DNA from 2 places in the Rossellomorea sp. LjRoot5 genome. Region 1 is predicted to be linked to the other one. Evidence: riboswitches for the same ligand, from Rfam matches in the RefSeq annotation. Region 1 holds a riboswitch; the other holds the start of a gene.

Region 1 (3,417 bases):
AAATATACAAAAATGAACAATATACGTTGCTTTTTAGAAGTGTCATGTATTTTCTCATTGGAGTGGGGATGCTTGTAGTGACACAGCAATTATATTATTTTCCCCTGCTGATCTTCATCCCGGCGTTATCAAATCTGTATCTCAGCTATAGTCTGAAAAAGGAACTTAAGAAGGCAAACCGTCTGTATTATGAAAATTTGCCGGTCTCTCTGCATTCACTTGTAGGGGTTCATACAAAGGAAGGCTCCTATTATTTAAAAACCAACGGATGGTCACACTATTTTATTCAACGTACATCCATGATCAATAATCCTAAGCATTACTTGTTTCATAGAAAGCATAAACCGCCACTTTCATTTTCGAAGTGGAGCAGAACCATAAAGATCGATCATCCGGAGAGAAGAATGATGTTCCAACTGAAATATCAAAGTGCGACCGCCATCGAGTGGGAGAATGAAGGTGGGGACACGATCCTCATCTATAAAGGAAACAAGAGATGGATCTTGAACTATCAAGAAAAAAATTATCTATCCTTACAAAAGGGATACCTCCCTCAAAGTGTTCAACGACTGTTCGATTCCCACCATAGTTACGTTTCATTTTACGAAACATACAATGATGATTTGGACTGGCTTTTAATCTTTCTATGGTACGTAGACAGTGATTATTTTCTTACATCGTAGCTCATTCTTTTTATGGATTTGGATACAATATTGAATGAAGAATGGAACACAAAGAAAGAAACTTGCTTCTACTAAATAGAGGCATTTTTTTATAGGGTGAGTTTCTCATCCTGAATTCTAAAAATTAGGACAAAAATCTTATTTTAATGCGTCTTACATGATTTTATTTACGAAACTATGATAGAATAATGATAATCGAATAGGTTTCCTTCGGGGCAGGGTGAAATTCCCTACCGGCGGTGATGAGCAAATGCTCTTAGTCCGTGACCCGGCTAATACATATTAGACGGTGGATTTGGTGAAACTCCAAAGCCGACAGTGAAAGTCTGGATGGGAGAAGGAACGGCAGCATTTAGTTGATGGATAGGATAGGAGTCCGGTCAGTGTTCGTGGATGATTTTTCCTTTCTGAAACATTAGATCAAATGCTTTATTTAGTCATGCCAACTTCCCCCAAGTAAAACGTTACTTGGGGTTTCTTTATTTTTGAATAGTATTTTTGAAAGAAGGGAGGTACATCAATTGAATCATACCCATTATATGAAGCTTGCTATTTCAATGGCAGAGGTAACCCTTGGCCAGACCTCTCCAAATCCTGTGGTAGGGGCTGTTTTGGTCAAAAATGGAGAGATTGTCGGGGTTGGTGCTCATCTGAAGGCGGGAGAAGGTCATGCAGAAGTGAATGCCATTAAAATGGCAGGAGATAAAGCGAAAGGAAGCGACATTTACGTTACCCTTGAGCCTTGTTCCCACTATGGGAAAACACCTCCCTGTTCTCAAGCGCTGATCTCAAACGGGATAAAGAGAGTCCACATCGCCACCCTGGATCCCAATCCTCTAGTGGCTGGTCGGGGAGTTCGACAATTAAGGGATGCAGGCATTGAAGTGGTGGTGGGCGAGCTTGAAGAAGAAGCCCTGGAACTGAATAAGCATTTTTTTCACTTCATTCAAAATGGTACTCCATATGTCACGCTAAAAACAGCGGTTACATTAGATGGAAAAACCGCATCTGCTTCGGGAGACAGTAAATGGATTACATCCGAAGCCTCAAGAACCGATGTCCACTATGATCGTCACAGGCATGACGCGATATTAGTAGGAGTCAATACCGTCATTCAAGATAACCCACACCTTACCACCCGTTTGCCCCAAGGTGGAAAAAACCCCATTCGAATAATATTAGATACCTATTTGCGTACACCGATCCACTCTCATGTAGTAGAGGATTTAGAAAGCAGGACCATCATCATTACAGGCATTTCGGTCAATGATGAACAGAAGAAGCCCTATATCGATCGAGGATGTGAAATCATTTCCCTTACCGACGAAAAGATAGGCATTCGCACCGTCCTGAAAGAACTAGGTTCCCGAAAGATTGCATCCCTTTACGTAGAAGGTGGTTCTACTATACATTCCGCCTTCTTGGAGGAAAGAGCTTTTCAGGAAATGATTATGTATATGTCTCCGAAGCTTGTGGGTGGAAGTGCTGCCTTCACGAGTATTGGAGGTAAAGGATTTCCAACCATTGCAGAAGGATTGGAAATGGAAATCGCAAGCCTCGATCGTGTAGGACAGGATATCAAAATTGTCGCACGGCCAAAACGGGAACCTTTGTGAAAGGGGGAGAAGGATGTTTACTGGAATCATTGAAGAAATTGGATCGATCGAACACATGAAGAAATCTTCTTCTTCCATGGAACTGACGATTGCAGCTAGCCGAATCCTCGAAGATATCCATATAGGGGACAGCATCAGTGTGAACGGGGTTTGTTTAACCGTCACTGCATTCAGCTCCAGCAGGTTTCAGGTTGATGTCATGCCTGAAACGTTTGAAGGGACCACCTTACGGACCCTTACCCGTGGTTCGAAGGTGAACATGGAAAGAGCCATGCCGTCAAATGGGCGTTTCGGCGGTCACTTCGTCAACGGACATGTAGACGGGGTCGGTACCATTTTGAGAGTAGAGAAAGTGGAAAATGCATGGTATATGGACATTTCCATTCCTGAACATCAGAGTCATTTGTTCATCATGAAGGGTTCGGTCGCAATAGACGGAACCTCCCTTACTGTGTTTGGTGTGAAAAATAATACCATTACCATTTCGCTCATCCCTCAGACAAGAGGAGACACGGTACTTGGTGGAAAGAAAGTAGGGGACCTTGTCAATATTGAATGTGATGTAATGGCGAAATATTTTCATCGTTTCTATGAAGCGAAGGAACAGTCTAAGAGTACTTCAAGCAGCATCAGCTATGATTTTTTATCTCAAAACGGTTTCGCTGACTAAGAGGAGGGGTTACCCCATGTTTAATAAGATCGAAGAAGCTCTGGAAGATTTACAGGCAGGTAAAGTCGTCATCGTAGTGGATGACGAGAACCGTGAGAATGAAGGAGACTTCATTGCCCTGGCGGATAAAGCCACGCCTGAAGTCATAAATTTTATGGCAAAAGAAGGTAGAGGCTTGATTTGTGCCCCTATAACAGAGGAAATAGCACATAAACTGAAGCTCTCTCCGATGACAATGTCAAATACTGACCCACATGGCACGGCCTTCACCATCTCAGTTGATCATAAAACGGCAACGACCGGCATTAGTGCATTTGAAAGATCGACCACCATACAGGAATTATTGAACGAGAATTCAATACCGGAGGACTTTAAACGACCCGGTCACGTATTTCCCCTTGTCGCCAAAAATGGAGGGGTTCTAAAACGGGCAGGGCATACAGAAGCA
Region 2 (3,417 bases), 170 kb from region 1:
TTCTTAAACGAATTGGATTTGACCTCTTTAGACGAACAAACCGCACAGGAGATGATTGAAGGGATATTACTGACAAGCAGGAGTTCCGGATATGAGAGCGCCCGGTTTGAAAACATCAAACAGGAAAGCTGGAACGGTTTCGACTTTACAGGACCTATCAAGACACCGATCAGCCCGAATAAAAAGAGCTTACTAAACTAAATAACATGCATAAGGCCAGAAGCGGATTTGACCTCCGATTCTGGTCTTTCCTATTTTTTAGCCATGAGATGAATATTTGCCTCATACAAAGACAAACTACTCAAAGGAAAAATATCTCAAAAAGTATGCTGGTGCATGTAATGAGGGGGAAAAGGTTAGAATGGTGTAATACATATAGAAGTCGAGGTACGTAGTCAATAAGAGCGAAGGAGGACAAGCATGATTTTCGATTATGCAAGAAGGCTTTTCATCGTTTTTCTTTTAACATTATGTGTATTCATGATGTTCTTAACCGGTAATGAGGCAAAAGCAGAGGGGGATAAGGTATCAGGGGACACAGCTTCCTGGACATTTCCCGTAGAAGGCATGGTAACAGATTCATATGGTACCCGGTCGGGATCTCACAAAGGCATGGATATCGGAGGGGAAGCCGGGTCGCCTGTGTATTCTGTCGACAAAGGAAAAGTGATCAAATCCTATCTTTCAGAGAGCTATGGTCATGTTGTATTCATCAGGCATGAAAATGGATATGAAACCGTCTATGCCCATCTTCAAAGCAGGCTTGTGGATGAAAATCAGGAAGTGGCACAAGGTCAACAACTTGGACGATTAGGGAATACGGGAAGATCAACGGGGGCCCATCTTCACTTTGAAGTACATAGGGGGGAGTGGACGATTGATAAAGAAAATGCAATCGATCCCTATCGTGTTTTCGGTCATGGGGAAGTCGGGCAGCTTGTATTTGCGAAAGAGCAGGATCCTTTCCAGATAGTTGGTGTCGCAGGTAATCTGGAATCGCCTCCTGATGAGAGGGCAGAAGAGGGGGTGCATATCGTACATGAAGGAGAGACCCTTTGGGGGATTTCCCGACAATACGATTTGTCAGTTGAAGATATAATGCAGGAAAATGCATTGAAGAGCTCCGAGTTAAAGGTCAATCAGAGATTGATGATACGGGGGTCATCCCCTGAAGGGCAGTACGTAGTGAAGCAAGGGGACACGCTCTATTCCATCTCTATGGCAGAGGGGATCGATATGGATGAACTGGTCTCGAAGAATGATTTGAACCCGGCATCGGCGATATATCCGCAACAGGTGCTCAAGGTGGATTGAGTACGTCCTGAACAACGTGGAAAAGGGGTATCACCTAATTAGTTCGAATTCGAACTGTTTTTCTTCACATAACCCTCAACTTTATGTATAATGAGAATGTATAAAAAAATAAAGATTCGTCTTCGGGGCAGGGTGAAATTCCCTACCGGCGGTGATGAAACCACGTGTTTCTAAGCCCGCGAGCCTTTTGGGGCAGGATTTGGTGCAATTCCAAAGCCGACAGTATAGTCTGGATGGGAGAAGATGAAGGTGATGGCCACAACGTTTAGAAAATGGGAAGCTAAACGTTTATTAGGGTATGCCTTTCATTCTCCGGGATATGTATATCCGGGAGTTTTTTAATGCTGCCTTTGGCTTGAACCGTCTTCGATTTGAGATGAATCTCCTAAAGGAGAGAGAGTTATGAAAAAAATGAATACGCGCATGTTTGTCACAGTTGGTATGCTAAGTGCCATATCGTATGTACTAATGTTATTCAACTTCCCAATTCCACCATTTCCAAAGTTTCTAATGGTTGATTTCAGTGATGTACCAGCATTGATTGCGACGGTCACACTGGGACCGCTTGCAGGAATATTGGTTGAACTGTTTAAAAACGTGATCGATTATGTCATGACTGGAAGCGACACAGGTGTTCCGATTGGTCATGCAGCCAATTTTATTGCGGGAGTTCTTTTGATCCTGCCGACGTATTACATCTATTCACGTTTTCAATCGAAAAAAGGTCTGTTGATCGGACTGATCACAGGTACCGTCGTCATGAGTATAAGCATGGGGATCTTGAATTATTTCGTGTTCCTGCCTGCTTATAAATACTTCATGAACTTCGAGCTTCCTGCTGAAATTATCATTACCGGAATCGTTCCATTCAACATCTTGAAAGGGATTTTGGTTACATCCGTATTTACCTTACTGTTTGTCCGCCTTCAAGGCCTGCTATCAAGGCAAGCGGCCTTAAACAAAGCGGCATAGTGATCATATAAAATAAACCCCTCAACTATATTGAGGGGTTTTTCTATTGAGATGACTTACCATAAAAAAAGGCTAAGAAGAATAGATCTTCTTAGCCTTCATCCTTACTATTCAAATTTCAGTGCATCTCCGTCGAATGGTTCGTCAGATACTTTAATGGAATCTGTCGGGCAACCTTCGAATGCATCGATCATATCATCTTCCAATACGTCAGGAACTTCAACCGTTCCCTGGTTATCATCTAATGTTACAAATGCAATACCTTCATCATCATAATCGTAAATATCTGGAGCGGCAGCCCCGCAAGCTCCACATGCAATGCATGTATCCTTGTCAACGATCGTATATTTTGGCAAAGAAAAAACCTCCCGAATAAATAATTCTATATAATTCATCATTATACACAATGTCAATTTGTGAAAAATCACTTAATGTTTATTTTATAGAGGATTGAGTGACTTTTCAATAGTTAGGTGCTTTCTTTTTATTTTTATCCTATATAAGAAAAACAAAACATGGTGAAAAGCCAATTTCATGGTACAATATTTGACAATAACCTACATATTAAGGAGTAGAGAATTGACCTATCTTCATTATGTGATCCTATACTGTTTTTTGCAAATTAGTGGAGAACGTTCCGTTTACTCGGTATTTCATATTTTAAAAGGAAAGAAGTCATCCCAATCCATTCAGGATGCACATATTTTTCATCTGCAACCATTTTTCCTTTCATTACCTAAGCTGAAGCGGCCCTTTTTCAATCAAAAGGTAAAGGAATTGGAGAAAGAAGGATGGATCACTTTTGGTGAAAGCGATAATGCCCAAGTGTCACTCGAGGGATCCAAAGCCGTGAAAGAACATTTTCTGGGTGATCCTTTCCCTTCAGATATGAACGGGCTCATATATGGTGATCAAACCCGTCTATTCTGGATGAGATTGAGCCTTCTGGTTCAAGTGCTTTCCAATGCCAAACAACAGGAAACACTCTATTATCCGGTTCAGCGGAACAAACATATTCAGGAATGGGTAAAGGATTGTATCAGGACCCACCCTAATCGTGACCATCTCTCGTCCCAGCTGTATAAAGAGCTGACCACCCTGTTGAATACTCAAGGGAATGATCCATCATTA

What was found. Region 1 has a riboswitch for FMN ahead of ribD (bifunctional diaminohydroxyphosphoribosylaminopyrimidine deaminase/5-amino-6-(5-phosphoribosylamino)uracil reductase RibD). Riboswitches for the same ligand answer to the same signal wherever they lie in the genome.
Region 2: another riboswitch for FMN. It lies ahead of ACSQ2E_RS09320 (ECF transporter S component); the one in region 1 lies ahead of ribD (bifunctional diaminohydroxyphosphoribosylaminopyrimidine deaminase/5-amino-6-(5-phosphoribosylamino)uracil reductase RibD).

What each region holds. Positions count from the first base shown of each region.
Region 1 covers NZ_CAXUQN020000001.1:1,996,645-2,000,061, forward strand. The annotation lists gene ACSQ2E_RS10295 (hypothetical protein) at 1-683, shown strand, start outside; FMN riboswitch at 886-1,029, shown strand; gene ribD (bifunctional diaminohydroxyphosphoribosylaminopyrimidine deaminase/5-amino-6-(5-phosphoribosylamino)uracil reductase RibD) at 1,205-2,299, shown strand; gene ribE (riboflavin synthase) at 2,313-2,969, shown strand; gene ACSQ2E_RS10310 (bifunctional 3,4-dihydroxy-2-butanone-4-phosphate synthase/GTP cyclohydrolase II) at 2,986-3,417, shown strand, end outside.
Region 2 covers NZ_CAXUQN020000001.1:1,825,484-1,828,900, forward strand. The annotation lists gene ACSQ2E_RS09310 (hypothetical protein) at 1-201, shown strand, start outside; gene ACSQ2E_RS09315 (peptidoglycan DD-metalloendopeptidase family protein) at 421-1,314, shown strand; FMN riboswitch at 1,429-1,563, shown strand; gene ACSQ2E_RS09320 (ECF transporter S component) at 1,717-2,286, shown strand; gene ACSQ2E_RS09325 (ferredoxin) at 2,394-2,642, opposite strand; gene ACSQ2E_RS09330 (helix-turn-helix domain-containing protein) at 2,866-3,417, shown strand, end outside.